4 regions of the Hyphomicrobium sp. 2TAF46 genome follow, and region 1 is predicted to be linked to each of the others. Evidence: predicted binding sites of a transcription regulator. Region 1 holds the regulator's gene; each other region holds the start of a gene.
What was found. Region 1 encodes PhoB, which activates phosphate uptake and scavenging genes when phosphate is short. Its sites were predicted from a motif close to TGTCATNNANCTGTCAT; they were not measured.
Positions count from the first base shown of each region.

Region 1 (7,646 bases):
AGAAGCTGAACCCGGGTGTGAAGCTCCCCTCCGACGCGATCGCAGCTGTTTTCCGTTCGGACGGATCGGGCACGACGTTCGTTTGGACGAACTATCTCTCGAAGGTCAGCGCTGACTTCAAGGCGAAGATCGGCTCGAACACGTCGGTTCAGTTCCCGGTCGGCCTCGGCGCCAAGGGCAACGAAGGCGTCGCCAACAACGTGATGCAGACGAAGGGCGCGATCGGCTACGTCGAATACGCCTACGCCAAGCAGAACAAGCTCTCGCACACCAAGCTGATCAACAAGGATGGCAAGACGGTTGCTCCGGTCATCTCTTCATTCCAGGCCGCTGCAGCTGGCGCAGACTGGACCTCAGCTCCTGGCATGGGCGTGATCCTCACAGAGCAGGCTGGCGCCGAATCTTGGCCGATCACCAACCCGACGTTCATCCTCATCCACAAGAAGCCGAAGGACGTCGCAGCCGTTAAGGAAGCCCTGAAGTTCTTCAACTGGGCCTACGCCAACGGCAGCAAAGAAGCCGAAGCACTTGACTACGTTCCCCTGCCCGACAGCGTCGTAGCTCTCGTCAAGAAGAGCTGGGAAGGCGTCGTCGGCGAGGACAACAAGCCGGTTTTCTCGAACTAATCACTGGATTACGGGAAGCGCCCCAGGCGGGCGCTTCCCGATTTGTTTATAAAGCGGCGGCATTTCTTTAGTCTGGAGCGATATCTTGGCCTTCCTTGCAGACGCTAACTCTCAGGCGACGGCTGCGGCGGCAGCTAGGCGCAAAGTTCTCGAAGGTCTTCGCACGACAGACGTTTTCTTTCGCGGCCTGACGGTTTCGTCCGCGTATTTCGTCCTCATTCTTCTTGGTGCGATCTTCGCCTCTCTCGTTATCGGCGGATACCTCGCATTCGCGACATTCGGCTTCAGCTTCCTCACGACCGAGGTCTGGAACCCCGTTACCGAGCAGTTCGGCGCCCTCGCCCCGATCTACGGAACGATCGTCACCTCTTTGATCGCAATGCTCGTCGCCGTGCCCATCAGCATCGGCATCGCCGTGTTCCTGACCGAGCTCTGCCCGATGGCGCTTCGCCGCCCGATCGGCATCGCGATCGAACTCCTCGCTGGCGTACCAAGCATCATCTACGGCATCTGGGGCTTGTTCTTCTTCGCACCCGTCATCCAGCGCTACGTCCAGCCGGAGCTGATCTCGGCGTTCCAGAACGTACCGATCCTTAATCAGCTGTTCGCCGGCCCGCCCTACGGCATCGGCATCCTGACGTCCGCCCTGATCCTGGCGATGATGGTTCTCCCGTTCATAACCGCCGTCTGCCGCGACGTCTTTGAAACGGTTCCTCCGGTCTTGAAGGAAGCGGCTTACGGCATGGGCTGGACGACGCGCGAAGTCGTGAGCAACGTCGTCATTCCTTACACCCGCGTCGGTATCATCGGCGGCGTCATGCTCGGCCTTGGCCGCGCGCTCGGCGAGACGATGGCGGTCACCTTCGTCATCGGTAACGCCCATCGAATCTCGGGATCCATCCTGGCGCCTGGAACGACCATCTCGGCGACCATCGCCAACGAATTCACCGAGGCCGTCGGCGACGTCTACACATCGTCGTTGATTGCGCTCGGCCTCATCCTCTTCTTCATCACGTTTATCGTCTTGGCACTCGCCCGCCTCATGTTGATGCGCATCGAGAAAAAGGCGGGAGCATAATCATGGCCTTGGACATCTCGAAATACCGCCGGCGCCGTCTCAGAAGCACCATCACAGTTGGACTGTGCTGGGCGGCCTCGGCTCTGGGCCTGGCCATTCTCGGCGTCATTCTGGCGACGCTGCTCTACAAGGGCCTCGCCGGACTCGGACCGAAAGTCTTCACCGAAATGACGCCGCCGCCCGGCAGCGACGGTGGCCTCCTCAATGCCATCGCCGGAAGTCTCGTCATGACGATCGCCGGCGTTATCGTCGGCACGCCAATCGGCATTCTCGCGGGCACATATCTCGCGGAATACGGCCGCTTCAGCAAAGTCTCGTCGGTGATCCGCTTCATCAACGACATTCTCTTGAGTGCGCCGTCGATCGTCACCGGCCTCTTCGTCTACGAGCTGCTCGTGCGTCCGATGGGTCACTTCTCGGCCATCGCCGGCGCCGCGGCCCTCGCCGTTCTCGTCATCCCGACGGTCGTCCGCACCACCGAAAACATGCTGCTGCTGGTGCCGAACCAGCTTCGCGAGGCATCCTCAGCGTTGGGACTTCCCCAATCGCTCGTCATCCGCAAGGTTGCCTACAAGGCGGCCCGCGCCGGTATGATCACAGGCGTGCTGCTGGCCGTCGCCCGCGTCAGCGGAGAAACGGCGCCACTACTTTTCACCGCGCTGAACAACCAGTTCTGGAGCACCAATCTCAACGCTCCAATGGCAAGTTTGCCGGTTGTGATCTTCCAGTACGCTCTCAGCCCCTATGAGGACTGGCAGCGTCTCGCTTGGACAGGCGCATTACTTATTACCGCAGCCGTGCTGACACTTAGCATCGCCGCACGTTGGTTAAGCTCTTCGAGGACGCAGCAATGAACTTGATGTCAAAAGACGTTGATACGGGGCTTACCGAAAAGATCACGGTCAGCAACCTGAAATTCTTCTACGGCTCGACTCTGGCCCTGAAGAACATCTCGTTGCCGCTCTATGAGCGGCAGGTCACTGCGTTCATCGGACCGTCCGGTTGCGGCAAGTCCACGCTGCTTCGCGTCCTGAACCGCATGTACGACCTCTACCCGAACCAGCGGGCCGAGGGCCAAGTGATGTTCGACGGCGAGAACGTCCTCGACATGAAGGATCTGAACCTCCTTCGCTCGCGCATCGGCATGGTCTTCCAGAAGCCGACGCCGTTCCCGATGACGATTTACGAAAACATCGCGTTCGGCATCCGCCTTTATGAGCGTCTCCCGAAATCGGAAATCGACGGCCGCGTCGAATCCGCTCTCGAGAAGGCCGCCCTCTGGAAGGAAGTCAAGGACAAGCTTCACAGCAGCGGCTTGAGCCTTTCCGGCGGACAGCAGCAGCGCCTGTGCATCGCACGCACCGTCGCAATCCGTCCTGAGGTCATCCTCTTCGACGAGCCGTGCTCGGCGCTCGACCCGATCTCGACCGCAAAGGTCGAAGAGTTGATCGACGAACTGAAGAACGAGTTCACGATCGCAATCGTCACTCACAACATGCAGCAGGCCGCCCGCGTTTCTCAGCGCACCGCGTTTATGTATCTCGGCGAACTTGTTGAATTTGGCGTCACCCAGAAGCTTTTCACAAACCCGTCGGACAAGCGGACCCAGGACTACATCACCGGCCGCTTCGGATAATGCGTGGCGTTGAGCCCAAATCGGATTTCAGGAATTGAGACCATGAACGAACATACCGTGAAATCGTATGAAGACGAGTTGAGACTTCTCGATCGCCGCATCGCGCAGATGGGCGGCTACGCTGAGAAGCTTCTCGTGCAGGCCATGGATGCGCTCGAGCGCCGCGATCCGAAACTCGCCGAAAAGGCCGTTTCGGACGACGTGATGGTCGATCAGCTCGAGCGTGAGCTGCAGGAACAGGTCATCGTGATGATCGCGCGCCGCCAACCGCTGGCCAACGATCTCCGTCACATCATGACCGTCATCAAGATCGCAGCCGATCTCGAGCGCATCGGCGACCTGGCGAAGAACATCGCCAAGCGCGCTCTCGCGATCGCCAACGAACCCTATCCGAAGCCGCTGATGACCGGCATGCGCCACATGACGGAAATGGTGCAGACCCAGCTCCGCGACGTCCTCGATGCGCTGACCGCGCTCGATGCCGAGAAGGCGATGCAGGTCTGGCGCGACGATCAGCAGGTCGACGCGATGTACAATTCGCTGTTCCGCGAACTGCTGACGTACATGATGGAAGATCCGCGCAACATTGGCATCTGCACGCACTTCCTGTTCGGCGCCAAGAACATCGAGCGCATCGGCGACCACACGACCAACATCGCCGAGAACGTCTACTACCTCGTTCACGGCGTACCCATCGCCGACGATCGGCCGAAGGGCGACAAGACGTCGTCGACGTTGATCACGCCGCGTTAATGACGAAGACCTTGTGAAGGAACACTGACGAAAAGCCATGCCAGCCAAGATCATCGTCGTCGAAGACGAAGCTCCACTCGCAGAACTTCTGAAATACAATCTTCAGTCCGAAGGCTATGACGTCGTGCAAGCCTCGGACGGAGAGGAAGCGGAGCTTCTTCTTTCGGAGCAAAGTTTCGATCTTGCGATACTCGACTGGATGATCCCAAAGATCTCCGGGATCGAGTTGTGCCGCCGTCTTCGCAATCGCACCGAGACGCAAAGCCTGCCCATCATTCTGTTGACCGCGCGCGGTGAAGAAACCGACCGCGTGCGGGGGCTGACGACCGGCGCCGACGATTACGTGACGAAGCCCTTCTCGGTTCAGGAGTTGATGGCAAGGATCAAGGCTCTGCTTCGGCGCGCGGCGCCCGAGCGGATGAGCGATATCCTCGTCTCCGGCGAGATCACCATGGATCGCGGCGCCCACAAGGTGACTCGCGGCCCGCGCGAAGTGCGTCTCGGCCCGACCGAATACCGGATGCTGGAAGTCTTCATGGAAAGCCCGCGCCGCGTTCTGTCGCGCAGCCAGCTGCTCGATCGCGTCTGGGGCCAGTCCTCCGAGGTCGACGAGCGGACAGTGGACGTTCACATCGGCCGCCTCAGAAAATCGCTGATCCGGGGCAACGAAAGCGATCCGATCCGCACGGTCCGCGGTGCCGGATACGTGTTCGACGGACGCGAGGCCGAAGCGCCGGCCCAGTAAGGGCCCGCGCCGGCATCGAACGGCTCAGCTCTGCCCGTTCAGACAGTCCGAAATACTGTGGGCGACGCCGCGCATCAGATCGAAGTAGAGGCCTGGCCCAGGGTTAAGCGTTTGCCCCTCGGCATCGATCGTTCCCGAACGCGCGTTCGTTCCTTCGGTGACTGCGTCCACGAGCTTCGGCTGGAAATTCGGCTCGACGAAAACACAAATGGCGCCGAGCGACGATAGCTTGTGACGAACCTCCGTCAGCCGCTTGGCGCTCGGCGGCACGTCAGGACTGACAGTGATCGAGCCCGCAGCCTTCTGCCCGAAGTGATCCTCAAAATACTGCGTCGCGTCGTGAAAGACGATGAACGGCTTTCCTTTTGAGTCCTTGAGCTCCGCCGTCAGTTGGCTATCGAGCGTGTCGAGATCGGCGATAAGCGCGGTCGTGTTGGCTTTGAACTTGTCGACATATTCCGGATAGCGCGCCTCGAGCGTTTTCGCGACGTCGGCGGCAATAGCCTTGGCGTTCTGCGGATCGAGCCAGATGTGCCCGTCCTTGCCATCTTCGTCGTGGTCGTCGTGATCACCCGCTGCGCCACTCGCTTCTTCATGCTCATGCTCGTGTTCATGCTTCTCGAAGGCGCCGCCCTGACGCTGATCGAGAAGCTTCACGCCGTCCGCACCCGCGAGCGTCAGCACCGTCACGTTCGCAGGCAACGACGCCACGATTTTCCGCGTGAATGGCTCGAGCTGGTCGGACACACGAACGAAGACTTCAGCATCGTGAATGGCCCGGGCCGTCGAAGGCTTCAGCGTGAACGTATGCGGCGAGGCCGAACCCTCGACCACGAGCTGCGGCACACCGACGCCGTCCATGATCCGGCTGACGAGGGAATGAATGGGCTTGATCGTAACAACGACCTTCGGCGTCTCCGCTGCAGCCGCCGCGGAGATTTTCGCCACCACGAGAAAAGCCCCGAAATATCCCGCTAGCCTGCCGATCATGCTCAATTCCCCCAAAATTTGAAGCGTATAATATAACAACCAATGGAGAACATTCGCAAGGGGATGCGCAAATCTCTTAGACCATGTAGCCGATAGAGCGTCGCAATCTCGCCGGTTCGATATGCGTCCGTTAGGGTCGACCGGCGATTCGACCGGCATCAGAGCAAAAGGGTTGAGCGGCGCGTGCTCGAATTTAACAAGTCCTATCGCCTTGCGGCTTTCATTTTCGTTGCCGTATTGGCCACGATTGTTCCGGTCTCTGCGCACCCGCACATGTGGGTGACGTACGTATTGACCGTCGATTACGACAAAGGCTCCGTAACCGGCGTCGACCACGTATGGAGCTTCGACGATTCCTACACAGCGATGGCGCTCGAAGGGCTCGATACGAACAACGACGGCAAGTATGACCAGAGCGAATTGGCCGAGCTTCTGAAGGTCAATATGGATGGCCTGAAGGAATTCAACTATTTCACCGTTGCGAAGCTCGGTGAAAAACCGCTCGAATTCTCGCCGCCGACGAATGCGCGCCTGGATTATACGAATGGCGTCTTGCGCCTCTACTTCCACCTGCCGCTCGCCAAGCCTCTTCCCCCCGGCGCCGAGGGTCTGACGTTCGCGGTCTTCGATCCGTCCTACTTCATCGACTTCCAACCCGAGAAGACCGACGCGATCAAACTTGCGTCCGCCCCCGAAGGCTGCGCGGCGACACTCATCGATCCCGATGCCGACAAGCAGGACGAACAGGCCAAGAAGCTCGGCGACGCCATGGCGCAGCAGTTTGGCGCCGGAGCCATCGGTTTCGGCTCGTACAAGACCGTCGCGATTTCCTGCAAGAAGTCCTGACCCGCGCTTCGGCCAACGTTTTCCCGTTTCGCTTTGTGACGGTGATTAACTAGCTCTTCATTTTCGGAGATCGGCTCGCACGCATTTGATTTAAAATCGATGCGTTGCTTATGCGTGCGAGATCCATCATGCCGACGATCTTCCGAGTGATACTTTCCGCAGTGCTCATGCTGTCCCCGGCCGCGACCTCGCGCGCCGGCCTCGACACGGAAGCGACTGGAAACCCCGACAGAACGTTTGAACTCATCGTCGTCGAAGCGGATGGCTGCATATATTGCGGAGTATTCCGGCGCGACGTCCTCCCCGCCTACCAGACCTCCGAGCAGGGAAAGAAGATGCCGATCCGGTTCGTCGACGTTAACGACGTCGAGACGGGCCATCTCGATTTCAACACCTCGGTCGACATCGTCCCGACATTCGTCGTCGTCAAATCGCAGCACGAAGTCGGCCGTATATCCGGCTATGTCGGCCCGGAGAACTTCTTCCACTCAATCAACTATCTTCTTGGTTCCGCTCCCTGAAAGCGGCCGCTATCGCCCTTTCCCGTGGTCCGATCCCGCATTTTGTGCGAATGGCGGCTTACGCACTCAATTTCTCCCCGGCGACACCGGAAACCCTTGTAAACTAGACGTCCCTCCTGTACCGACGCGGTTTCCGTTTTCGGGGCTTTGGACGCCACTATGAGCCGGATCAGGCCGCACGTCGGCATCATCATGGGAAGCCAGTCAGACTGGCCGACGATGCAGCTCACCGCTGACATTCTGACGGAGCTCGGCATCGCGTTCGAGACCAAGATCGTCTCCGCGCACCGCACGCCCGACCGGCTTTATAATTACGCCAAGGGCGCCAAGGCCGCAGGTTTGAAGGTCATTATCGCGGGCGCCGGCGGCGCAGCCCATCTCCCTGGAATGACCGCGTCGATGACCACGCTGCCCGTTCTCGGCGTGCCGATCGAATCGAAAGCCCTCAAAG
Region 1 covers NZ_JBFRFO010000002.1:532,779-540,424, forward strand. Annotated here, with positions in the region: gene pstS (phosphate ABC transporter substrate-binding protein PstS) at 1-626, shown strand, start outside; gene pstC (phosphate ABC transporter permease subunit PstC) at 712-1,704, shown strand; gene pstA (phosphate ABC transporter permease PstA) at 1,707-2,558, shown strand; gene pstB (phosphate ABC transporter ATP-binding protein PstB) at 2,555-3,340, shown strand; gene phoU (phosphate signaling complex protein PhoU) at 3,383-4,093, shown strand; gene phoB (phosphate regulon transcriptional regulator PhoB) at 4,131-4,838, shown strand; gene AB4Z24_RS06455 (zinc ABC transporter substrate-binding protein) at 4,863-5,828, opposite strand; gene AB4Z24_RS06460 (DUF1007 family protein) at 6,012-6,674, shown strand; gene AB4Z24_RS06465 (hypothetical protein) at 6,803-7,195, shown strand; gene purE (5-(carboxyamino)imidazole ribonucleotide mutase) at 7,355-7,646, shown strand, end outside.

Region 2 (7,646 bases), on a different contig from region 1:
GAGAAGGCAATGCAGACATCGGCGAGCGGGACCTTGGCTGAAGAACGGATCGTGACGGCAGCACTGCTCGTCATCGGCGACGAAATCCTTTCCGGACGAACGAAGGATCGGAACATCGGCGCGGTTGCCGAGCATCTGACCAATATCGGCATCAGGCTCCGCGAAGTTCGCGTCGTGCCCGACGACGAGGACGCTATCGTCGCCGCCGTCGATGCCCTCAGAAACCGCTACGATTATCTCTTCACGACCGGCGGCATTGGCCCGACCCACGACGACATCACGGCGGACACCATTGCCAAAGCGTTCGGCGTGCCGATCGGCGTTGACGCGAGAGCCGAGAAAGTTCTTAGCGACTACTACGCGGCCAAGGGACTGGGCCTGACGCCTGCGCGCCTGCGCATGGCGCGGGTACCGTCGGGAGCCGACTTGATCGAAAATCCGGTTTCAGGCGCGCCGGGCTTTCGCATCGGCAACGTCTTCGTCATGGCCGGCGTGCCAGTAATTGCCGAGGCGATGCTGCAAAGGGTGACGCCGGACCTGAAGACCGGCGCCAAGCTTCTGTCCGTGACCATTCCGGTCAACCGCCCGGAAAGCGAGATCGCCGACGTTTTTTCCGCCCATCAGCAGCTTTATCGCGACGTCCAGATGGGAAGCTATCCGTTGCTTCGCGACGGCCGCCCGGCATCCGATCTGGTGTTGCGTTGCTCGGATGAGGACCGTCTCGCCGAAGCCGCAGCCACGCTGAAGGTAGCCTTGCACCTGTAGCGAAGCCGTCGCCCGCGTTCGGATCTTCGAAACAAGCGCCGGTTGGCGATGGGCCGCAAAACGCGGCCCGTTTGCTCAATTCAGCCGTACCCGCTCGCTCTCGTCGAACTCAGCGGAGCGCGCGTTCGACGTCGTGGGCGCGTCGCCGCCAAAAAGATCGTACTGAACGTCGAGAGCATCGAGGAACGCTGCGGCCATGTCGAGAAGCGGCCCGAGAGCAATGCGCTTCGCGACAAGAAAGTTGTCATCGATCGTCAGATCCGAGGCGACGCGTACGGCCGGTGCGTCCGGCGCGATGAGGCCGCGGCTGCGGACATAGGCAACGATGCCGTCGGCGGTGTCGAAGTCGGTGCTCCGCGCATCGCCGCTTTCCTCGACCGCGTCGAGCAGAATGGCGGTGCCAGAGACGAAGAGCTTCGCAATGGTGCGGAAGCGGTCGTCGCATTCGGCGAGCGAGCTTGCGTGGGAGCGGGCCTTCAGCACGCGGGCGACGAGCATGAGCTCGAGGCTACGAACCTCCTCCGCCAGCGAGCGCTGCCGCACGATGAAGTCGCTCGGATCGGAAGGCGTCTCCGCCAGTGCCCGCCAGTCGCCGCCGCGCGCCATCAAGTCCTCGCCGGCGGCCAGCGCGGCATCGAGATGATCGGCGAGCATGTAGACCGACAAGGGGGCCCGCATCTGGTGTGCCATCTCTAACTCCGCATTCCTCAAGATTTATCTGGGCGGAAAATGCCCTGATTCGTGAGGCACTAACCAGCTTCACGGGAATCGGCCGAGGGACAATGGGGAGCGATGAGGATAAGGTGTGGACCGTGCTGACGAACTTATCACGAATGCGATAAAAACGGCGAAAAACCGGGCATCTTTTGGCGATCCGAGGGAATCTCGCTTGCGAGAGACCGGTCCTGAATCGCACGATTAAGCCGAGGATTAGCGCCTCTCAATCAGCATAAGGCGCCGCGATATTCACAACTCTGTCACCGAAAGAATACGAAAACGGCGTTGCGGCACCCCTACAACCCGAGTTTGAGCCTGCGCCGAGGCCAAAAATGTCTCGGCATCGACCTTCCGGACAATGCGCCGGACAGGCGTTTTTTCCGGTGCGCTTCGCGGCACGAGCACTTTCAGTTCCTTTGTGACCGCCTTCTCGGCTGGCTTTCGGCTGACCTTCGGAACCGTGATGACCTTGCGGCTGCGGGACTCCTTCAGCCGGATATCGAGCCTTGGCGCAACCTCGCCGAGCCTCCGTGCACGAAGCACCATCGATTTCGTCGCGTTCTTTCCCACAACGCCGGGAGCAGCTGTCGCCTCAGGCTCCGGCGCCGGACCTTCGCTGAATTCGGACGGCGTCAGAGGCATCGGCACGTCCAGGAGAGCCACCTGATCGAACGGCGGCGGTGCGGGCGCGATCGGTTCCGCGGGTGCTGTGACGAGCTGCGGCGACAGCGTCGCCGCAATACTCGGCTTTTGCAGCACCGTGGGCGGTGGCGTTGGTGCGAGGGTTGCCCCGATGCTCGGCTTCAGGGGCGTGCGGACTGAAGGCTTTGGCGCTTCGGCTGTTTCGGCGATCTGCCTATAGGCAGCAGCAACAGCTCGGGAGACGTTGGTCGTTGTAGACTCGGCGGATGATCGCCGCGAAGCGTAATCGCGGGCGGGCGCCGGCTTCGGCACATTTGCGGCCGGCAGAGGGCGAGCCTCCGCGTGAGGGACTTCGGAGACCGGAAGGGTAGGGGCCGGCTCCGGCGCGGTAGCTGGGAGCGGCGCCGCGGCCGCTTTCGGTGTAACCGCGTTTTCCACGCGCTTCAGCGCCGCGTTCGATGATCTTTGCGCTCGGGAGCGGCGGCCAAGCCAGGAAAAAAACCGGAAAACGAGGCCGCTGGCGATGACGAAGAGCAGGGCCCAGGCGAGGACGGCGACTTCCGGCGGCAAGGGAACCTCCAACGGCAACGCTACGCTGAATAACGTCCCCAAACGCTCGCGCGCGTCAACTGTCAGCACAAAAATTATTCACGCGAGCGGCGCCGAACGGCAGCGCCATGAAAAAAGGCGCGGCCTACGGGCGCGCGCCTTTCCAAACCAGTTCTGATCTTTGACTGATCAGAACACTTTCGAGAATACGAAGTAGAGCGAGCCGGCGAGAACGACCGAGACCGGCAGCGTCAGCACCCAGGCCATGATCAGGTTGCGCACGGTCGCCCACTGCAGGCCCGAACCGTTGGCGGCCATTGTTCCGGCGACACCCGACGACAGAACGTGGGTGGTCGAAACAGGCAAGCCGTAGGCATCGGCGGCGCCGATGGTCGCCATGGCGACGAGTTCGGCGGATGCCCCCTGCGCGTAGGTCAGATGCGTCTTGCCGATCTTCTCGCCAACCGTCACGACGATGCGTTTCCACCCGATCATCGTGCCGAGACCGAGCGCGATCGCGACCGCGACCTTCACCCAGAGCGGGATGAAGCGCGTTGCCTTGTCGAGCGAGCCCTTGAACGCGGTGATCGCCTTGACTTCGTCGGGTTGCAGGTTGTTTGCCTTGTCCTTCAGCAGGAAGCGAAGGGCTTCCGACGCCAAGTACATGTCGTTACGGACGTTCGAGACGGCGCCTGCGGGCACCTTGTCGAGCGTGCCGTAAGTATCGACCTGCTGGGAGATTTCGCGCACCAGAACCGCAAGGCTCGGATACGTGCCCTCGTTGATCGTGCGCGCCGAGATGTAGGCCTCTACGGCCGGGCGCGGGTTGCCGAGTACGTTATAGCCCGACGCCTGTTTTTCGATCACGGTGGCGGCAGCCGCAGCGTTCGCCTTGAACTCGACGATCTGCGTCGGAGCCGGCGTCCGGTTCAGAGCGTAGGCCATCGGAACGGTACCGATGAGGATCAGCATGATGAGGCCCATGCCCTTCTGTCCGTCGTTCGAGCCGTGCGCGAACGAAACGCCAGTGCAGGTGAGGATCAGCAGGCCGCGGATCCACCACGGCGGCGGCTGCTTGCCTTCCGGTTCCTTGTAGAGCGCGGGATTGCGGAGAACGAACTTCAAGATGAGAAGCAGCAGTGCCGCGAAGCCGAAGCCGACGAGCGGAGATACGAGCAGCGAGGTGCCGATTTCTTGAGCCTTGCCCCAGTCGACACCCGAGGTGCCGTTGCCGCCATGCAGCAGCGAGTTGGCGACGCCGACGCCGATGATCGAGCCGATCAGCGTATGTGATGACGAGGAGGGGAGCCCGAGCCACCACGTTCCGAGGTTCCAGATGATGGCCGCAATCAACAGCGCGAAGACCATCGCGAAGCCGGCGCTGGAGCCGACCTGCAGGATGAGCTCAACGGGAAGCAGCGAGATAATGCCGAAGGCGACGGCGCCCGTCGAAAGCAGCACGCCGAGGAAGTTGAAGAAGCCGGACCAGAGCACGGCGACGTTGGCGGGCATCGAGTGCGTATAGATGACGGTCGCGACCGCGTTGGCCGTATCGTGGAAGCCGTTGACGAATTCGAAGCCGAGCGCGATCAGCAAGGCGACGCCGAGCATCAAGAGCGGCAGCCAAGTCGTAACCGGAACCTCGGCGGCCGAGATGTCCTGATAGAGACTGTAGGCGGTGAAGAACAGGCCACCGGCCAGCAGCGCAAGAAAAATGAATACCGTAATAGTGCTAGTGCCGTGATCGAGATTGGGCTTGCTGCTTGGTGTGCCCGCCCCCGCCAATCCACCGTTCAACGCCACGTCAGACATGATTGAATTGCCCCCCAAATACGCATTTCCGGGGCGAAATAGCGCTGCGCATATTTCAGTATCATGACATTTAGATGTGACGCGAAGAGAAGGAGTTTTGCCTGACTTTCTTGGCGGGAAAAGTTCTTAACTCCCTAGCGCTGCGACGCCGGTTGAGAGCCCACTTTCGCCCAGTAGCAAATCTCCTGCTTTGAGCCGAGTTTGCAGCGCCGGACTTCTCGCGCGTCGCCTTTGGATACCTCGAGCGCGTCGTGCTTTGCGGGATGGGCCGCTGCGATGTCAGGCGCTATCGCCGATATGAGCAACGTCCCCAGGCATGCTGCAAATACGAACGACATCCTTTTCGACAATTCGCGAAACGTGAATGCGCGCATAGCTAAATCCCCCATTTGAGATCGGCCCGCCGCGGTGCCTCGCAGTAGGTCAATAAATAGTATCGTATAATATAACAAACGAAGTGGCAACTGCGAGCCGGGAGTAGAGCGAGGGTAGTGAACGCCGGACCCAGGCCCCGCGGGCGCGCAAAGCAAATTACCTTCGGAGCATTTCAATTCTTCTTCTTTCTCTTTTCGGGAACCCCTCCGTAGCGTGGCAGAGCAGCTCAGGACCAGGCTGTGAGCACCTCTCGGGGAGAGACCAAGAATGAAGATCGTGAAATTGATTTTGCTCGGAGCGTTCGCTCTGGGGGCGAGCGTGTCTGCGCAGGCCGCGACATCGGCGCCGAAGCTACATGCACATGGCTCGGTTGCGACCCTCGCCAAAGCCGACAAGGACGAGAAGAAGAAAAAGGCCGCCCATGCGCACCACGTGAAAAAGCACAAGGTCGCGCAAGTGCAGCCGAAGAAGCCCAAAGCGCACAAAGTTCACGCGCACAAGGCTAAGAAGGACAAGGACAAGCACTGACCCCTGATCGCGTTCCGGCCGGGGGGCGGGATAGCGTTATCAGCCGTCAAGGGCACTTTCCGTTTTCGCGTTCGGAGAGTGCCCTTGGCGGGTTTTTGTTTTTTGGGGCAAATCCTGAAACACCGTCATCCCGGCGAAGGCCGGGATCCAGACAAGCCAAAAACAAACAAGGCGCCACTTGCGAGGCGCCTTGAAGGAATTCGGTCGTCTTCGACGAGACGCACGCTAGATCTCGGGACGCGTTGGCGTGGGGCTACGAACTGATTTTTGATCGCGTGGAATCTGAGCCCTATTTTCGAGCCTGTTCAAGAGTCCAACCTTCTTCTGGATTGAGAGCCAAGTCGAAATGGCGAACAAAATCGCAAAGGTATGTGCCCCCCAAAGGCAATCCAAAAAAGCAAAATATCAGAAACACCATACCAATGCCGGGGGCTTGATAGCCAGCGTCCACCCCAGCGTTCCAAATCGCGATAGACCAAACTAAGAAAATCGGAATCCAAAGAAGGTACGCCGCTGTTAGCATCCATCTCTCATCGGCGTCTTTGGACAAGTAGGTTCTTTGAGCGTGCCAACGCCTTTGTACTTTTCTGCGGATGAAATACAGCAATAGCAGTAGGCTATAGACTATTGAACACAATGAAATCACTGCCAGCGCGAACGGATTATTCTTGAGAAATGATTCGGCGGGCAACGTAACGAAGCCCGAAATGATGCAGACGAGACCGACCATGTCCACAGCGAACCCGACCGCGCCCGCTATAAGAGCAAACATTTCACCGTTCGGGCTCTGGGCTGCTTTGTTTCGCGATCTCGCTGCCATTTAGTTTCCTCCAATACGCACGAAGAACAAGAGGTGCCGACTGGGCCGGCACCTCGCAAATACTCAGCTGCACCCGCTCGTGCTGCCGCACGTGTCGCACTTCAGGCAGGTGCCGTTCCGCACCATCGTGAAGTTGTGGCACTCGCTGCACGAAACACCTTCATAGCCACGCAATTTCGCTTCCGAGACGCGCTGCTTGAAGAGCTCCGACTTCGTCAGAACCGGACCTGACGAAACCGCCGCGTGCAACTCTTCGCTCGCAACCGAGAGAGCGTTGGCGCCGTGCGTCAGCGTCTGCTCGACGTAGCGCGACGTCACATCGTAGCTCTCGCTTTGAACGGCGGCCGCACCAAGCGACGATGCCTTCGCTCCGGATACGTTCGTCGTCGTCCGGCTCGCGAGGCGAACGACCGGCGCGCCGCGCACGAGACCCTTCGACACCATCTTCGTCACGCTTTCCGGCAGATCGAACGCCAGCTGCTCGTCCGTCGTGTCGTCGCTAGAGCCGAGACCCGTCTCACCGACGATCTCGCGCGGATCGACGTGCGCGAGGTCGTGACGGCCGAGGTACGACACCGCCAATTCGCGGAAGATGTAGTCGAGGATCGACGTCGCGTTCTTGATCGTCTCGTTGCCCTGCACGAGGCCGGCCGGCTCGAAGCGCGTGAAGGTGAAGGCCTCCACGTATTCCTCCAGCGGCACGCCATATTGCAGACCGAGCGAGATGGCGATGGCGAAGTTGTTCATCAGCGAGCGGAAGGCGGCGCCTTCCTTGTGCATGTCGATGAAGATCTCGCCGACGCGGCCGTCATCGTATTCGCCGGTGCGCAGATAGACCTTGTGCCCGCCGACGGACGCTTTCTGCGTATAGCCCTTGCGCCGGCCCGGCAGCTTGTCGCGGCCCTGCGCCTTCTCCTTTTCGAGGTAGATGACGCGCTCGACGATCTTCTCGACGATCTTTTCCGTTACAGTTGCCGTGCGTGCCGCCATCGGCTGCGCCATCAGCGCGTCGGCGGCTTCCTCGGCATCCTCCACGTCGTCGCCCAGGATCTGGCTGTTCAACGGCTGCGAGAGCTTCGAGCCGTCGCGATAGAGCGCGTTGGCTTTAAGCGCCAGCTTCCACGACAGCATGTAGGACTGCTTGCAATCCTCGACTGTCGCGTCGTTCGGCATGTTGATCGTCTTCGAGATGGCGCCCGAGATGAACGGTTGCGACGCCGCCATCATGCGGATGTGGCTCTCGACCGACAGGTAGCGCTTGCCTTTCTTGCCGCACGGATTGGCGCAGTCGAACACCGGCAGATGCTCGGCTTTGAGATGCGGCGCACCTTCGAGCGTCATCGCTCCGCAGACGTGCTCGTTCGCAGCGTCGACGTCGTGCTTCGAAAAGCCGAGATGCGCGAAGAGATCGAATGACGGATCATTGAGCTTGTCGGCC
Region 2 covers NZ_JBFRFO010000004.1:332,573-340,218, reverse strand. Annotated here, with positions in the region: gene AB4Z24_RS11035 (competence/damage-inducible protein A) at 10-765, shown strand; gene AB4Z24_RS11030 (hypothetical protein) at 841-1,455, opposite strand; gene AB4Z24_RS11025 (hypothetical protein) at 1,732-2,763, opposite strand; gene AB4Z24_RS11020 (inorganic phosphate transporter) at 2,863-4,485, opposite strand; gene AB4Z24_RS11015 (hypothetical protein) at 5,128-5,388, shown strand; gene AB4Z24_RS11010 (hypothetical protein) at 5,678-6,208, opposite strand; gene AB4Z24_RS11005 (vitamin B12-dependent ribonucleotide reductase) at 6,272-7,646, opposite strand, start outside.
Region 2: a site for PhoB is predicted at 4,538-4,554, ahead of AB4Z24_RS11020 (inorganic phosphate transporter). Genes of this name have one in related genera too.

Region 3 (7,646 bases), on a different contig from region 1:
ACTTTTAGCGCGCCAGGTTTCCAGTTCTTCGAGGTCTCGCGCCGTCGCTTCGCCGCTATTGAGCCGCCGCAACCAAGCCAACGCCTCGACGCGCAACGCTTCGTTTTCCGGATTGCGGCGGTTGGAATCATTCATGACTGTAAAGGTTTCGCCCATCATCGCGGGACCGCTTGAAATATCCGTGTCATATCTTAGACGCTTCGGGAGCGCCTGTTCCGCCCCCTGCTGGTGGATTTTTGTTCAGAACCTCACTGAGATGATCGAGCGCGGCCTTCAATTCACGGTCGACCACCCGCAGCGTAATCCCGTGGCGTTCGGCGATCACCTTGTACGGCAGATGTTCAAGGCGCGCCGCAATGAAGACCGCACGGCGGCGGGGCGGGAGTTCGTTGATCGCGTTGGCGAGGGCATCGAGTTCGAGGCGCGCTTCCACGATGCGGGCGGGATCGAGATCGTCCTGTGCCCGCCGATAGAGCGCCTCGATCTCGATCTTGCTGAGCCAGCTCTTGTCGGCGCGCTGCCGATCCGTCGCAACGTTCAGCGCGATGCGATAGAGATAGGCTTTGGGATTATGCACGGCTGCGCTTGAAGCATTCGCATCAATACGATCAAGACGCATCCAGGCTTCATGCAGCACTTCACTGGCAAAGTCGGCGGATCCGAAACGGCGTGCGAGCCGCTGTTTCAAGCCGTAGTAGTCGTCGACCAGGAGCCGACGCAGCATGGTCAGGATGGTTTCCGTCATCGTGCGGGCTCACCATGCATGGCCGCACGAGAAAGGGCGCGGCGAACGCCGGAACAGTATCCGGCTGATCGCGCATCAGATGTGACAAGCAATGTAACGGGCTGAGGCATATCAGCGGGCGGTGGAGTGCCGATTGCAAGACCTCGAAAGACAGCCACTAGCAAGGCATCGCGTCGACCATCTCCCGTAGACGTCACGAGTTCGGTGCGTGCGACCGCGCCGGAACCACCGATCCAGAAGCGCACGAGAGCCCGATAGGATCCTGGTGCCGTTTCTTCACGCTGACAGAGCGCGCTGCGCATGGCATCTTGAAGCGCCGCGGAATAGCGATTGAACCGCAGTACCATCGGCGATGCCGCATCACGAGCCGGCGTTCCTGCGGCGCTGGTCGAGAGAGACACCAGCGTAAATCCCTGGTCATCGATGGCGCGAGCGGCAAGGCCCGTCCCGGCCAGCAGATTGTTCAAAGCAATCTCTGGAACGAAAATGCCTTTCAGCGCTGCCGACTGGCGGCCCGCGGTCAATTCGGCATCAACAAATAATTGTATCTGTGTCGTGGCGCCGAAGGTACTCAACGCCAGTTCAAGAGACTGGGCTGGAATGTCGAATTCCATCGAACGCCCAGTTTTGCTTTTTTCCTCGTATGGCGGCGGCGATGTCTGTGCCTGCACGGATTCGATCGCGGGCGTGGCACAGACGATCGCGAGGAGTATGGCGATGGACCGCCGCAACGCTCTTGCTCCGCGCCATCGCGCTGCTCGTCCCATAAGATCTTTGGTGAGCGCCTGGAGACGCATGAATATGGCTCCGTGCGGCATTTGACCGGCCCAATCCCTACCCGCGCGGATGCGGCCAAACCTCAACCAATACATACACCAACACCCGACCTGCGATCGGTACGCAACTCAACGCCGAACCGGCACGCAATTCCGTTCTCCATTCGGACATGGAGAGGCGATCACGTTGTTCTGGATGGTTGCAACGAAGGTGACCGGCCTCCCCGACACAAGTTAGCCAGCAGAAGGCAACTCCTCACATTGACCCTATCGGGTGAGGATGACACTTATGTTACGGTCGTTGCGCTCCAACCGCAGTCGACGGGCCGCCGATTGGGATCGGCTGCCGAATAGGGCCGGGGCTCAACCTTGCATACATGCATGCATTGCATTTGGGTCAGATGCCGGCATTACCGGTACCGCGCGGGCGACTGAGGTTCAGCTCAGACGTTACCTTGATCGTTCGCGAAGCGCGGCCTGTTTCGCGCGGTTACCGCAGACAGCCATGCTGCACCACCGCCTTCGGTGACTCTTGGTGCGATCGACGAACATCAACGTACAGGCATGTCCCTCGCAGGCTCTGACGAGGTTGAAATCCTCGTTGCAAATCACGTTCGCCATTTCTCGCGCGATCGGCTGAAGAAGGCTTTCCGGTGAACGCCAACGGCGCTGCTCTACCCACATCAGGAATGACCCTTGAGTCACCGTGGTGTTCTGGTCGCGCGGCGCGACTTGGCCAAAGACCTCGTCACGCTCCAGAATTCGATTGAGGGGGTCGAGCTGCTGTAGAGCACTCGGCTTTAGTGCTCTACCCTTGTGCTTTCGAACGAAGCCGCGGAACCACTCGCGCAGCGAGCGGGCCTGCGCAGCGACTGCATCCAATTCACCCGGCAAGGCTCCGGCCTTTAAAGTTTTAAGAACATCCGTTGGAACGAGATCGGCCGCTTTGAGCCACGCCAAGAGGTCGTCGCCGGAACCAAGCCATTCGACAGGGGTATCAACCGGCGTGGCAAGGGAGTTCAGGAAGTCCAAACCCTTGGCATCGGCGATGAAAATGGGTGCTGGGCGGATGTTACTCATGGCGGTTGACCTGCAATCAATAAGGCCGCAACGGCATAACCAGCAAAACGTCTATTGACAAGTTATTGGCCGTCGTTTTACACACCCGATCGTTGTAACCGTCTATATATTGTTTCAATGGTTATTCCTGATCTGTTTGCTGCGACACTACAATGGAGGATCGGCGCGTGACGAAAGGGAACGTGAATGTGGTTTTAGCTCACGGCGCGTGGGCCGATGGCTCGAGTTGGAACGATGTGATCACGCCCCTGCAGCGGCAGGGGATTTCGGTCATCGCGGCTCCTCTTCCGCTAACCTCCCTCTCAGACGACGTTGCGGCTCTTGACCGGGCTATCGCCCGAACGGAAGGGCCCATCGTTCTTGCAGCTCATGCCTATGCAGGTGCGGTTATCTCAGCTGCCAAAAGCGAGCGGATCGAAGCGCTCGCCTACATCGCGGCGTTGACGCCCGATGAAGGCGAGACTGTCGCCGATATCTTCTATCGCGCGGCGCCTCATGCGGACGCGCCGAAACTTGTGCCCGATGCCGACGGATTTATCTGGATGCCGGACGCCGGCTTCAAATCGGCTTTCGCGCAGCACGCAGCGGCAGAGCGATTAGCCCTACTCGCCGCAACGCAAAGGCCGATCAACGTCGCCTGCATTCAGGAGAAGGCACCCAAACCCCTATGGCGATCGAGGCCTTCCTGGTTTCTGATCGCCGAAGAAGATCGCATGATCAATCCGGCGACCGAGTACTTCATGGCCGCACGGATGGCCGCAAAAGTCCGCTCCGAGAAAATCGACCACACGCCTTTGGTGACTGCTCCAACGACGGTCACCGACACGATCCTTGAGGCCGTGTGCTCGGTCGCAGGATGAGATCGCGGCCATGCGCAGACAGCGCGCGCATATAGATAACCCCTAAAAGTCTATTTAAACGGATAGAACGGAGAATAACGATGACCAAAGTGAGCTTTGAGAAGGTCAATGTCGACGGCTTCAATGTTTTCTATCGTGAGGCAGGCCCGAAGGACGGATCGACAATCCTCTTGCTTCATGGGTTTCCGAGCTCAAGCCATATGTTCCGCGATCTCATCCCTCTTCTCGCCAGCCGCTTTCATGTCGTGGCACCCGATCTTCCGGGCTTCGGCCAATCGGACATGCCGTCTCGAGAAAAATTCAGGTACACATTCGACAACATAGCAACCGTCATCGACCGCTTCACGGAGGTGATAGGTCTCAAGAAGTTTTCGATTTACGTTTTCGACTATGGTGCCCCCACAGGCTTCCGCCTCGCCTTGAAGCACCCTGAACGCATCACCGCAGTCATCTCGCAAAATGGCAATGCCTACGAGGAAGGTCTGAGCGAGGGATGGAACCCCATTCAGGCCTACTGGAAGAATCCCTCTGACGCCAATCGAGCGGCGCTTCGTCAGTTCCTGACGCCGGAAGCGACGTTCTGGCAGTATACGCACGGTGTATCGGATGCGACTGCTGTCTCCCCCGACGGCTATTCACTTGATAACTTTTACCTTGCGCGTCCCGGATCAGACGAGGTGCAGCTCGACCTCTTCGGCGACTACAAGAGTAACGTCGCGCTCTATCCGAAATTCCAGGACTACTTCCGCATGCATAAACCGCGCATGCTGGCGATCTGGGGTAAGAACGATCCATTCTTCCTGCCGCCGGGGGCCGAGGCCTTCAGGCGCGATAACCCGAATGCGGTGGTCAAATTCTTGGACACAGGTCACTTCGCGCTCGAGACACACGCTGACCATATCGCCGAGGAAATTCGCAACTTCCTTTCCTGATCTTCAATCGAAAGCGCGCTGAGTTCGCGATATGCCAAGCGGTCAACGAGCCCCAACGGGCATGCAGAGATAGCCTGAAATGCGGACATCGACTTTGCAATTGGGCCCGGACTTCGATCCGCCAGCTCGGGCTTAGTCGATGTCTGCGGCAGCTCCACAATCGTTATCCCAGGACGACTGTGAATAGCCGAGCGCCGCGGCAGCCTGCCTTTGTCTCGCGGTTAGCTGGGACCAGCTTTCCCCCTCCGAACGCGTTGTTCCATCTGAATCCCAGACGCTGCGACTATAGCCAAGCATAGCCCAAGCCCGTCGCACCCCATAGGGCAACTCGTCCCAACTCCGATTATCGTAACCACAGCCAGCAAATGCGTCAGCAACGACAATGTGCCGGAACTGCGGGTTGAGAGCCGAAAGCATCATGATTGAGGAGAAGGCGATGGCGTAGCCAAGCGCCCGAGTTTTTATGGCCATTTGAAAACTCCTACTCATCGTTGTCACAGGTTATCCGTTTGTGGCTATGCGCCGGCCAGCAGGCATTTGACTGCTCGCGGGCTCATTTGAAAAAGGGCAATTGAAGAAGCAGCAGCACGATAATTCCTGCTTCGAGGAAGTGTCCGATCATTGCGGTTCTTCGTTCTTTCGCCGCATTTTTTTCTTCGAACAGCTTTGAGTTGGCGATCTCATACTGCTCTAATGCGAACTCGATTGGGTCTTCCAACTCTTCGACGCGCTCGTACAGCGCACCGGCGAGTACCAGCTCCGAAAAGACGCGCCGAGATAGCTCATCAGAATCCGTATCGAGCTGTTCCAGTGCACGGCAAATTCGGAGATGCTTGGCTTTCATGCGCGCCGAGCGTTCGTTCATTTCGTCCAAATGCTTTTGATATGCCTGCCGGTGCCGCGTTACAGAACGAGTCAGCGGGACGTCGGCGTCGATCGACGACCATGCGGCGTTCATTGCCTTCTCGAGCTCAATCGTTTCGCGTTGTGCGACGGTGAACCGAACAACGGCGTCTATGACGGAGTGAATATGATCAGAGGCTGCGTAGATCAAAGCTCGGTCGTGCGCACAGAACACCCTGACTGTGCGCACGCCTGCTCTGACCGTTTGGCCAGCGGCGTCACGCATCCAAGTCTCCGCGTCTCGCTCGATGTTTTTGGGGCTACTCACGCCGAGCGGCAGGCAAACGATGGTCAAGGCACCCGGAGTCACCGTCGACATCGAAGCGGCGATCTGCTCAGTTTCGAGTTCGGTCATCACGGCAATCAGATTGCGCGGCTGCGTGATGATAATCGAGCCAGAATCGGGCGGATCGCTCCCTTCTTCGAAGGTGATTGTCCAAGCCCGCGCCGATATGCCTTCATTTTTTCGCACGGGAACATCTAGCATAGCGTGCTCCTTGAACTATTCGGCGGCGATCGAAACGTCATCGCGTGAGATGAGGCTTGGGAGTTCTTTTTGGACTTCAACTTTTTTGGACTCGTAGATGCAGTACATCAGGCTTTCCGCATCTTCGAACCAATGTCCGGGCCCGGCTCCCGCTGCTTCAGCGATCTTCCAGGCGTCGTTGAGTAGCACCGGGTCCATGAGCGCGTGACTGAAGCCGGCTTCGCAGAGCTTCTCTGACCAGTCCCACCGAGAGCCTAGCGTCTCAACACTATTGAGAAGTTCGTGACGCTCGATCAAATCAATCGGCAAATCTGTTGCAACGGATCCAAGTACGAGACCATGCCGTGTTACGCGCCGAATTTCCTCAATCGCTTTTGAAATCCTGTTTTGTGGGAGGCGGAAAAGCCCGCACTCGATGACCGCGTCAAAGGACTGGTCTTTGAATGGCAAGTCGTCGAACTCACAATAGACATTAACGTCACCAACTTCAGGTGAAGTTGGTGCGATCGCAGGTCTGTTGCACTCCACACCAATCGCGTCGTAGCCAAGAGCCCTCAGTGCGGCGACCGTTCGTCCCTGCCCAGCACCGATGTGCAGTATCCTTGAATTTCTGTCTAAGCCCCATGTCACCTTCAGTAGGTCGGCGAGAATCGAGACGGGGCACAGCTGCTCCAGAGTTTCAGCTATCGGTGCTGGTTCCCTGTCGGACGCACCAAGCTCCACGCGGCGGCGGATCAGAATTTCGGCCATTACGATGTCTGTCGCGGCGTCCGCAGAATCAAAGGCGCCGTTGAGCGTCGCATCAAAAATATAGTCACCAACCAAGACAAGTCCGGGGAGATTTTCGGGATCCGGGCGGTGACTATCTGTGCGTTGTCGTACGGGCAGCCCGCCGGGTATGGCGTTGACCGACGCCATCCAGCGATGGATTCGCCGATCGATGATGAGATCTTTTCCTTCGGCGAGTTCAGGCGGCAAGGCATCGAGGCACAGTCGCTCGATGCGGTCATCGGACAAATTCGCAAGCGCCAGCGCGGCATTGCCAGCGATCAAGAAGGCTAGGGCTCCGCAGGCCGAAAAATCATTTCGTGCGCCTTCATCATAGACGCAGCTACCATCGAACGCGTCGAGGTACCACCAGTCTGTGGGAAGATGCTCACGCCAAAACGGTCTCTTGAAGAGCAGCGTGGCTCGAACATAGTGAGCCGGACGATCGTAATATGCGACGTGTCTAGCGATCGCCTGCTGCAGCGGCTCGGATCGCCAATAGATTGTCGAAAGGGATGTGAGCGGCAGTGCCACAATGACGAGGTCGGCAGTTGTTATCTCTTGAACGCCATTGGCCTGTAATTCGATTTTATATGTACCGTCGGGCAAGGGCTCAACCGCGACGACGTTGGAACCAAGGCGTATTTCCGCATCGAGTTCTTCGACGAGCCCCGTAACGATCTGCTCATTGCCGCCGACGACGGAGAAGATATCCATATAGCCGTCAATATCGACGACGACGTTCTTCAGAAAATTGAGCCCATTCGTCAGATGGGGAGGAGCGGCAACGTCGCTGTGAGCTGAAGCACGCACATACCGCCGGGCCGCATCATCCTTGATCTCTGTCGCTAGAACGTATTCGGCAGAGACGTTTGCCCAACAATGTTCGTTATCCATTCGCGCATTGGAAAGATAATAGTCTTCCGGGCTCATCAAATCGACGCAGCGCTTCAAAAATGCATTCACTTCATCTTGCGTGCGTTCCCCAAACTCTCGCCCAAGATCGTCGGAGGTCGGAACGATCTTGCCATCAAGAACGCATGGGCCGCCCTGCAGATATTTGACCTTTAGACCGAGATAATTGACGATTAAATC
Region 3 covers NZ_JBFRFO010000006.1:368,806-376,451, reverse strand. Annotated here, with positions in the region: gene AB4Z24_RS14985 (FecR family protein) at 1-135, opposite strand, end outside; gene AB4Z24_RS14980 (RNA polymerase sigma factor) at 185-745, opposite strand; gene AB4Z24_RS14975 (STN domain-containing protein) at 742-1,542, opposite strand; gene AB4Z24_RS14970 (CGNR zinc finger domain-containing protein) at 1,972-2,601, opposite strand; gene AB4Z24_RS14965 (alpha/beta hydrolase) at 2,769-3,461, shown strand; gene AB4Z24_RS14960 (alpha/beta fold hydrolase) at 3,542-4,393, shown strand; gene AB4Z24_RS14955 (hypothetical protein) at 4,526-4,864, opposite strand; gene AB4Z24_RS14950 (hypothetical protein) at 4,947-5,651, opposite strand; gene AB4Z24_RS14945 (FAD-dependent oxidoreductase) at 5,799-7,646, opposite strand, start outside.
Region 3: a site for PhoB is predicted at 1,802-1,818, ahead of AB4Z24_RS14975 (STN domain-containing protein). Genes of this name have one in related genera too.

Region 4 (7,646 bases), on a different contig from region 1:
CAGCAGGACTTCAGCTGTCCGGAATCCTCGCTGTGACTGCATGCGCTGCAGCTCTGCCACAGTGGGACGTGAAACGTCTCGCGGCACCGGGTCGCCATATCTCGCATTTTCGTCCTGCTGTGGATGAACACTGAAAAATCCTGCTTGGGCATTTCATCCTCGCGGCGTGGAAACGCATGAGAGTCAAGCCCGAACGAGCGAATCACTAGACGCGTGATTCGCGCCCCAAATCTTATCAACGCATGTGGAGGAATTCCTTGCGGAAGGGCACGCCCAATCGAAACTGGGGATGAATCATGACTACGTTTTTTTGCGCGATTTCATTGGTTTAATATGCACTATGCGATGTGGATTGAGGCACCACAACTCATGGTCAAGGGGGCGGTGCCAAAATATTGCCCCTAGTTCCGGGCAGAGCCAGTGTTATGGTTTACGTCGTTGCGCAGTTGCGTCTCAGCGTTTGGTTCTGAAGAGGGCTCTTCCAGAACGAGATGCCAAGACGGCAACGCGGAACGACGATTATCGTTTGACGCACAGTACACGCGGGGTAAGCAAGTATGGGGGATATTAAACGTCCCGGGCTATCGGAATATTTTGAGGCGGGCCCAGTCGGTCCCGAAGCGCTCGACGACGCGGCAGCAGAAGTTTTCGAGGTTGCCGGAACTATCAAGTGGTTCGATGCTTCGAAGGGCTACGGCTTCATCGTTCCTGACAACGGCCTGCCGGACATACTTCTTCACGTCACCTGCCTCAGAGCCGGTGGGTTTCAAACCGCTTATGAAGGCGCGCGCCTGCACTGCGAAGTTCTCAAGCGGCCGAAAGGCATGCAGGCATTTCGCATTCTCAGCATGGACGAAAGCTCGGCCATTCACCCGTCGCAGCTTCCGCAACGTACTCACGTTGTCGTGCAGCCAGAAAGTGACTGGTGCCGCGCGTATGTTAAGTGGTTCAATCGGGTTCGTGGCTTCGGGTTCCTGACCCGCGGCGAGGGCACGCCCGATATCTTCTGCCACATGGAAACGCTGCGCCGCTTCGGGTTCACTGAGCTTCGGCCGGGCCAGATCGTTCAAGTCCGCTGGGGCTATGGATCGAAGGGCTGCATGGCTGCGGAACTCAGGCCGGATGGTGTGCCGACGGGGCTGCCATCCCGTAACTGACACGGGGCAGATGGCGACAATCATGTCGAGTTCAACGAAGGGGGCCGCGATTTGCGTGGCCCTTTTTATTTTGGCGCCGATGCTCGCAGCCGGCTGGCCACTGATGAATTCCCTGATCGATCTCGTCCCGGCCGCATACGCCAAGATGCGTCAGGACAAGTTGACGATCGTTTCGGCTCAGGGCGGGTCCGAGCACACGTTTTCGATCGAGGTCGCGACGACCGAGCAAGAGAAAGCGCTGGGCCTGATGTTCCGCACGGAGCTTGCCGATGGCGAGGGAATGCTCTTTCCCTATTCGGCCGAGCGCAGCTTGCAGATGTGGATGCACAACACGTACATCCCACTCGACATGCTGTTCATTCGTGCCGATGGTACGATCGCGCGGATCGAGGAGCGCGCCGAGCCGCTGTCGGACCGGGTGATCTCGTCGGATTTGCCGGTGCTCGCCGTGCTCGAAATTCCGGGGGGCGCATCATCGCGGCTCGGAATCAAAGCCGGTGACAAGGTGCGCTATCCGATATTCTCAGGCGCGAGCGGGCACTGAACTCTTGATTCCGCACCGGGCAGAGCATCTGCTTTGGAGCCGGAAACATCGTTGAGCGAAGTTTGGCCCAATTCATTCCGGGAGGCGTCCAACATGTCTCGCGAAAACCTGCTACGTCTTGCTCTCATTGCATTTGGCACTGCCTTTTGTCTGCTCTACCCGTTGGCGATGGTATGGCCGTCAGGTTGGGCCTGGCACGAAGGCTCACCGGGCAGTTCTCAGTATTTTGTGATGATCGTCGGAATTTATGCGACGCTCGGCGTCTACCTGATCCGTGCTTCGTCAAATCCGGCAGCGAACCGATCATTGATCTCGTTCACGGTGGCGTCGAGCGTCGTGCACGCGGCAATCATGGCGGTTCAGTCGTTCGATCATGAGATGCATCGCGGGCATTTGCTAGGAGACGTCCCAGCACTTTTACTGGTCGCCATCGTGCTCGGATTGTTAATGCCGAGGGGCGCTACAAATTGAAAATCGCTTGGCGCTAATCCTAGCGGTGGCCTGAGCGGCATATCCCGGGTCCGCGACCTTTCGCTCTCCCGCTCTCCGCGACTATTCCGGGATCGCTGTGTTGGCGTTGTCCGGTTGTTCCCAAATTGTCCAATTGCTAGAACACGCAGATCTGCTACTAAGCCCGTGTTTCCTAGTGTCGGGGCGTAGCTCAGCCTGGTAGAGCATCTGCTTTGGGAGCAGAGGGTCGCGTGTTCGAATCATGTCGCCCCGACCAATGATTTTAATGACTTAGCGCATGATTCCCTTCACGGATGATTGAGTGTGAAATCTGCAAAATTTCACACTTTCGTTCTCGGCGTGTTCTTAATCATCTTGATTTGATTAATTAATTCGTTTTGGCTTAATCGCGAGCATCTGCTTTTTTGCCCGCGTACCAGTGCCACCGGACAAGAAATGGGGTGGTGATCGCGTCGCTCGGGGCAGCGAAGTCCATTTTGAACCGCCATTTGACGACAATCAGAAATTGAATTGATCCCGCATGAAGAAAATTTTGACGGTGGGGCTCGAGCTAGCCTCTGATGACGTCGAGAATGAAAGTATTCGCTCGAAGGTTTCACTTCTCGATTGGGATATCATTCTTTTTCGAGCAGACATCTCAGACTTTCTGGGCTCGAGTGACACCTACCAAGGGAAGCCGAGCCTGGATGATGAAGACTCATTTTCTCTGAAGGAATGCTGCGAGCATTGGCGGCGTGAGATCAGGCAGGCCGTCGAAGGGGGAAAGACAGTTTTCGTGTTCCTCTGCGAGATGACAGAGGTTTTCGTTGATAGCGGTCAGCGAAAGTATTCGGGCACTGGGCGAAATCGACAAACCACCAAAGTTGTTGAGATATTTAGCAACTATCGGGCACTTCCGGTTTCTCTATCGTTATTCAACGCCACGGGAAGCGCGATGAAGCTCACTCCTCGTGGTGCCGAGATTCTCGCGCCATATTGGGCGGCGTTTGGCTCGGATTCGACGTACAAGGTTGTTCTAACCTTGGGAAACGATGCAACGGTATGTGTTAGTACAAAATCGGGCGACAAACCCGTTGGCGCGATCTTCAAGTCTAAAGCTACTTCGGGCTCGCTAATTCTTCTACCGGATATCGAATTCGATAGAGACAGCTTCTCTGCGTTCGAAAACGGCGAGCCTATTTGGACAGATGAGGCCATTCAATTTTCGGATCGGATGACGTCAGCTTTGTTGGCGATCGACAAGGCGCTTCATTTAACTTCTGAAGCCACTCCGGAACCGATCTGGGTCGCCGACCCGACACATTTGCTCGCCGTAGAACGCGCTTTAAGAGTTCAACTTCTGGCGGCCGAAACGCAGGTCGAAGCTGCACAGCGAGAAAAGGAAAGAATTCTTGAGCAATTGAAGAACGCCGGTCGATTGCGCGCTTTATTGTTCGAGAAGGGGAAGCCCCTCGAATACGCGATAATAGAAGCACTCAAGCTTATGGGTTTTCAAGCAGGACAATACAAGCAAGCTGACTCAGAATTTGATGTCGTTTTCGAATGTTCCGAAGGTCGCTTGATTGGCGAAGCGGAAGGAAAGGATACAAAGGCGGTAAACATTGACAAGCTTAGGCAGCTTTCAATGAACATCCACGAGGACCTCCAAAGAGAAGAGATATCCTCGCCTGCAAAGGCTGTTCTTTTTGGTAATGGCTTTCGCCTTTCTCCGCCTGGCGATCGAGAGGTTCAATTCACCGAAAAATGCATCTCAGCTTCGCGAACGTCGAACACAGCCCTTGTTGCGACGTCGGATCTTTATCGGGCGGCTCAGTACCTGTCCGATCGTTCTGATGAGGAATATGCGAAGAGGTGCCGGCAGGCCCTTTTATCGAATGTTGGCCCTGTAGTTCTGCCGGCGCCGCCAGCGATCGAAGGCGACGCAAGTGTGGTCACATCAGTAGAGTCGGTCAAAGGATAAAACTTCAAAGACATTTAACACTCAGAGTTGAGTTCTTTTGCGTGTCAATGCGTTAGCATTCGGCATTTCTTTGGCCGATAGTGTGAAACAGCATTGACTTTAAAGGAAATCTACCAGATTTGGGAGCAGAGGGTCGCGTGTTCGAATCATGTCGCCCCGACCAATATTTTCATCGGCCGTAGCAATCCTGCGCAACCTCCGACGCGATCGCGAATGCGTCCGGTGGCTTCAGTTTTGCTGGCAGACGACACGCGCGGACAGCGACGCAGCACGGTGGGCGCGGGAGGCCGATCCTGCGATCTGGGGACGATCGTCCTCGGCAATGCGAACACCATTGGCGATCAAGAAAGCCTTGGCGTCGGTTGCGGCCACAGCTAGCACGCGGTTTATCGATGTGCGGCGGCTGACAACGCCTTGCACAAGACCCAGTCGATCGAGCACCGGCGCGCCGCTGGCGCCGAATGTGACGGGAGCATCGATTGCGAGGGCGCCGCTCTCGCCGTAACCCGTGACACGGGAGTTTGCGATGACGCCGCCACCGATCTTGAGGCCCGCCAGCTGGTCATAGGCGCTGGCGAAGACCATGTCCGATGCCACGGCCGCATTTGCTTTGGGAAACACGGCGGCGATGCCCATAGTCTTCGGCACCTTCAAAAGCGCCAAGTCCCGATGTGTCGAGAGGGCGATAACCTTGGCAAGGGTGCGGTTATCCTCCTTTCCGACCAGAACTCGAACGCAGCCTTGGATTACGTGGGCAGCCGTCAGAAGGTGTCCGTCATCGTCGACGAAGAAGCCGGTGCCTGTGAGTAGGCGAGAGACGGTGGGCGTTGGCGGAGATAAGGCCAGTGCCTTGGGCGCCTCCAGAGACTTGGGGGCGGGCCGGGTCACGGATTGCGCCAGGACCGGCAGCACCGTACACGCCATGGCAAGGATAAAGGCTGCCGCGGCGCCGACACGCATGGCCGGACCCAGCCAGTGCTGCAAGGTCGCGCCTCGGAATGTCATTTGCTTGTCTCGAACCGCTTCATTGAGCCATCAGAATGATAGACGATCGCCATACATCCCTTGCGCAAGGGTGAATAGCCTCTATCGGCTGCATAGAATGAACAGCGGGTTTCCCTCGAAGGCCGGTTGAGCCCTCCACGAACGCGGTGCTGCTCGGGACGGGGGAGTTAGGCGTGCTTGCATGCTGTCGTCAAACTGTAGCGTTCGGGCGATAGCGTGGGAGGAGATGGCGGCCTGAACAGCGGCAGGCCGTGACGTCACTGCCTGCCGGGGTTTATCTTCTTTGACACAAGTCGTCGTGATGGCCCGCAGGTGCCGAGCGGGCGAGGGGCATGGTCGAGTGCGTCGTTGATCAGTCCGCACCAGCGCGGCTTGGGCCGCGGGCATGGTTCCGCCGTTCGTGGTTTGCCTGCTTGATGTTGTCGTCTGCTCTCATGCTGCCCGTATTCTTGCTTGCTGGGCGTTCGGCGTCGGCGCAGCCTGCTGTGAACGAGCGCATAGAGTTCGAAATATCCGAGCAGCCGCTCGAAACGGCGCTCGATGCTTTCGTCTCCATAAGTCGCCTGCAGGTCCTTTACGAGACGTGGATGACTGACGGTTTGCGCTCGGCCGAGGTGAAGGGTGTCCTCACGCGCGAAGCTGCGCTACGCCAGCTTTTGTCGGGCACAGGCCTCGATTTCGTCTATACCGAACAACAGGCCTTCACGCTCGTCTTTGCGCGCCAGACGACGACACGGCCCATCAGTGATTTCGATACGTTTCTCGGGCTCGTGCAGGCGCGCGTCGTGACCGCCCTGTGCCGCTACTTGGAGACGCGGCCGGGTGCGTTCCGATTGGCGCTGCAATTGCGGGTCAGGCCGGATGGTCGCGTGCTGCGGCCGGTGCTCCTTGGTTCGACCGGGGATGATCGGCGCGATGCCGCGATCAACCGCGTTTTGACCAACCTGATTGTGGACATGGGGCCTCCGCCCAATATGCCCCAGCCCATCACGCTTGTGTTGCTGCCCGGCGCGCCGAACGGGACCGACGCGTGTCCGTCGGAGCCGCAACGATGAGCGAGGGGTATGGTCCGACAACTTGGGCGGCGTTGCGAGAACTCCTCGTCGATAGCTACCAGGACCTTCGCCGTGCCCTCACGCGCCGTCTTGGGTCGGCGGATGCGGCCGACGAGACGTTGCATGAACTCTATCTGCGCATGGACCGCAAGGATCGAGTGGGTATCCTGGGCAACCCCGTTGCCTATCTGCTGGCAAGCGCGGTCAATCTTGCGCGAGACCGCTGGCGAACCGAGCAGCGCCGGTCGCAGCGTCATGTTGTCGAGGCGTTTTTCGATATTGTCGACGAAAGCCCCGGACCTGACAGAATCGCCGAAGGTCAGCAAATGCTTGATTTGCTACGAGAGGCCCTTCAGCATTTGACGCCGCGCCAGCGGGCTATTCTCGTCGCGGTGCATTTCGAGCATCAGTCACAGGCCGAGATCGCCGAGCGTTTCGATATTTCGTCACGGCTGGTTCGATTGGAGCTGCAACGCGCTCTAGAGTTTTGCGAGGCCTATCGTGGCAAAAACTCGTGAGAGAGCATGTTTGCCGCTTGATCGCGGCTCATATCGTCCTGCTCATAGTGACGTGTCTTCTTGTGCCATGAACGCGGCCTCCGGAACATGACGGTGTTGAACGACGAGCACGAGGCCGAATTGACGCGGGAGGCGTTGGCTTGGCTCGCGCGTTTCAGTTTGGGTCAGGCCGATGCTGAGGACAGCGCCGCATTGCGTCGCTGGCGGGACACCAGTCCAGCCCATGGCGCAGCGCTTGCTGAAGCCGCGCGGCTGTGGCGGAGCCTCGGAAAGCCAGTTGAGGAACTCGCGCGTGCTCTCCCGGAACCGGCGTTCCGGTTGAGCCCACAAGGGGCTCGGGTAAGCCGCCGTACGCTGTTCGCAGGTGGTGCAGCGGCCGCAGCGGCGGGTGTGCTCGCCATTCGTCCCCCGCTTTCCTTGTGGCCGTCCCTTGCCGAATTGTCCGCCGATCATCGGACAGCAATCGGCGAGACGCGAAATCTTGCCTTGGCTGGCGCTGCCGTATCGGTGGACCTGAATACGAGGACGAGCATTTCCGTTCACAACAGCGAGCAAGAGGTGGCGATCGAGCTCATATCGGGAGAGGCGGCTGTCACTGTTGGTAAGGCGGATAGGCGGATTGTCGTCGTGGCCGGCAATGGCCGGACGACGGCATCGGCAGCAACCTTCACCGTCCGCCATACCCGTTCCGGCGCCCGGCTGACATGTGTTTCCGGTGTCGTCGGGGTGGCATGCGGGGGCCGCGATCTTGTCATCAAGGCCGCAGAGCAAGTGTCCTACGATGAGGACGGCCTCGGGGAGATCACAAGGATCGATCCCGTGATCGAAACGGCGTGGCGCGACGGTCTGCTGATATTTCGCAACACGCCACTCAGCGCGGTGATTGACGAGGTCAACCGCTACCGGCCGGGCCGGATCATCCTTATGGATTCGATG
Region 4 covers NZ_JBFRFO010000007.1:655-8,300, reverse strand. Annotated here, with positions in the region: gene AB4Z24_RS15040 (cold-shock protein) at 558-1,157, shown strand; gene AB4Z24_RS15035 (DUF192 domain-containing protein) at 1,180-1,701, shown strand; gene AB4Z24_RS15030 (DUF6632 domain-containing protein) at 1,795-2,172, shown strand; tRNA gene AB4Z24_RS15025 (tRNA-Pro) at 2,352-2,428, shown strand; gene AB4Z24_RS15020 (hypothetical protein) at 2,693-4,132, shown strand; gene AB4Z24_RS15015 (S1 family peptidase) at 4,361-5,137, opposite strand; gene AB4Z24_RS15010 (STN domain-containing protein) at 5,623-6,192, shown strand; gene AB4Z24_RS15005 (RNA polymerase sigma factor) at 6,189-6,710, shown strand; gene AB4Z24_RS15000 (FecR family protein) at 6,798-7,646, shown strand, end outside.
Region 4: a site for PhoB is predicted at 5,323-5,339, ahead of AB4Z24_RS15010 (STN domain-containing protein). Genes of this name have one in related genera too.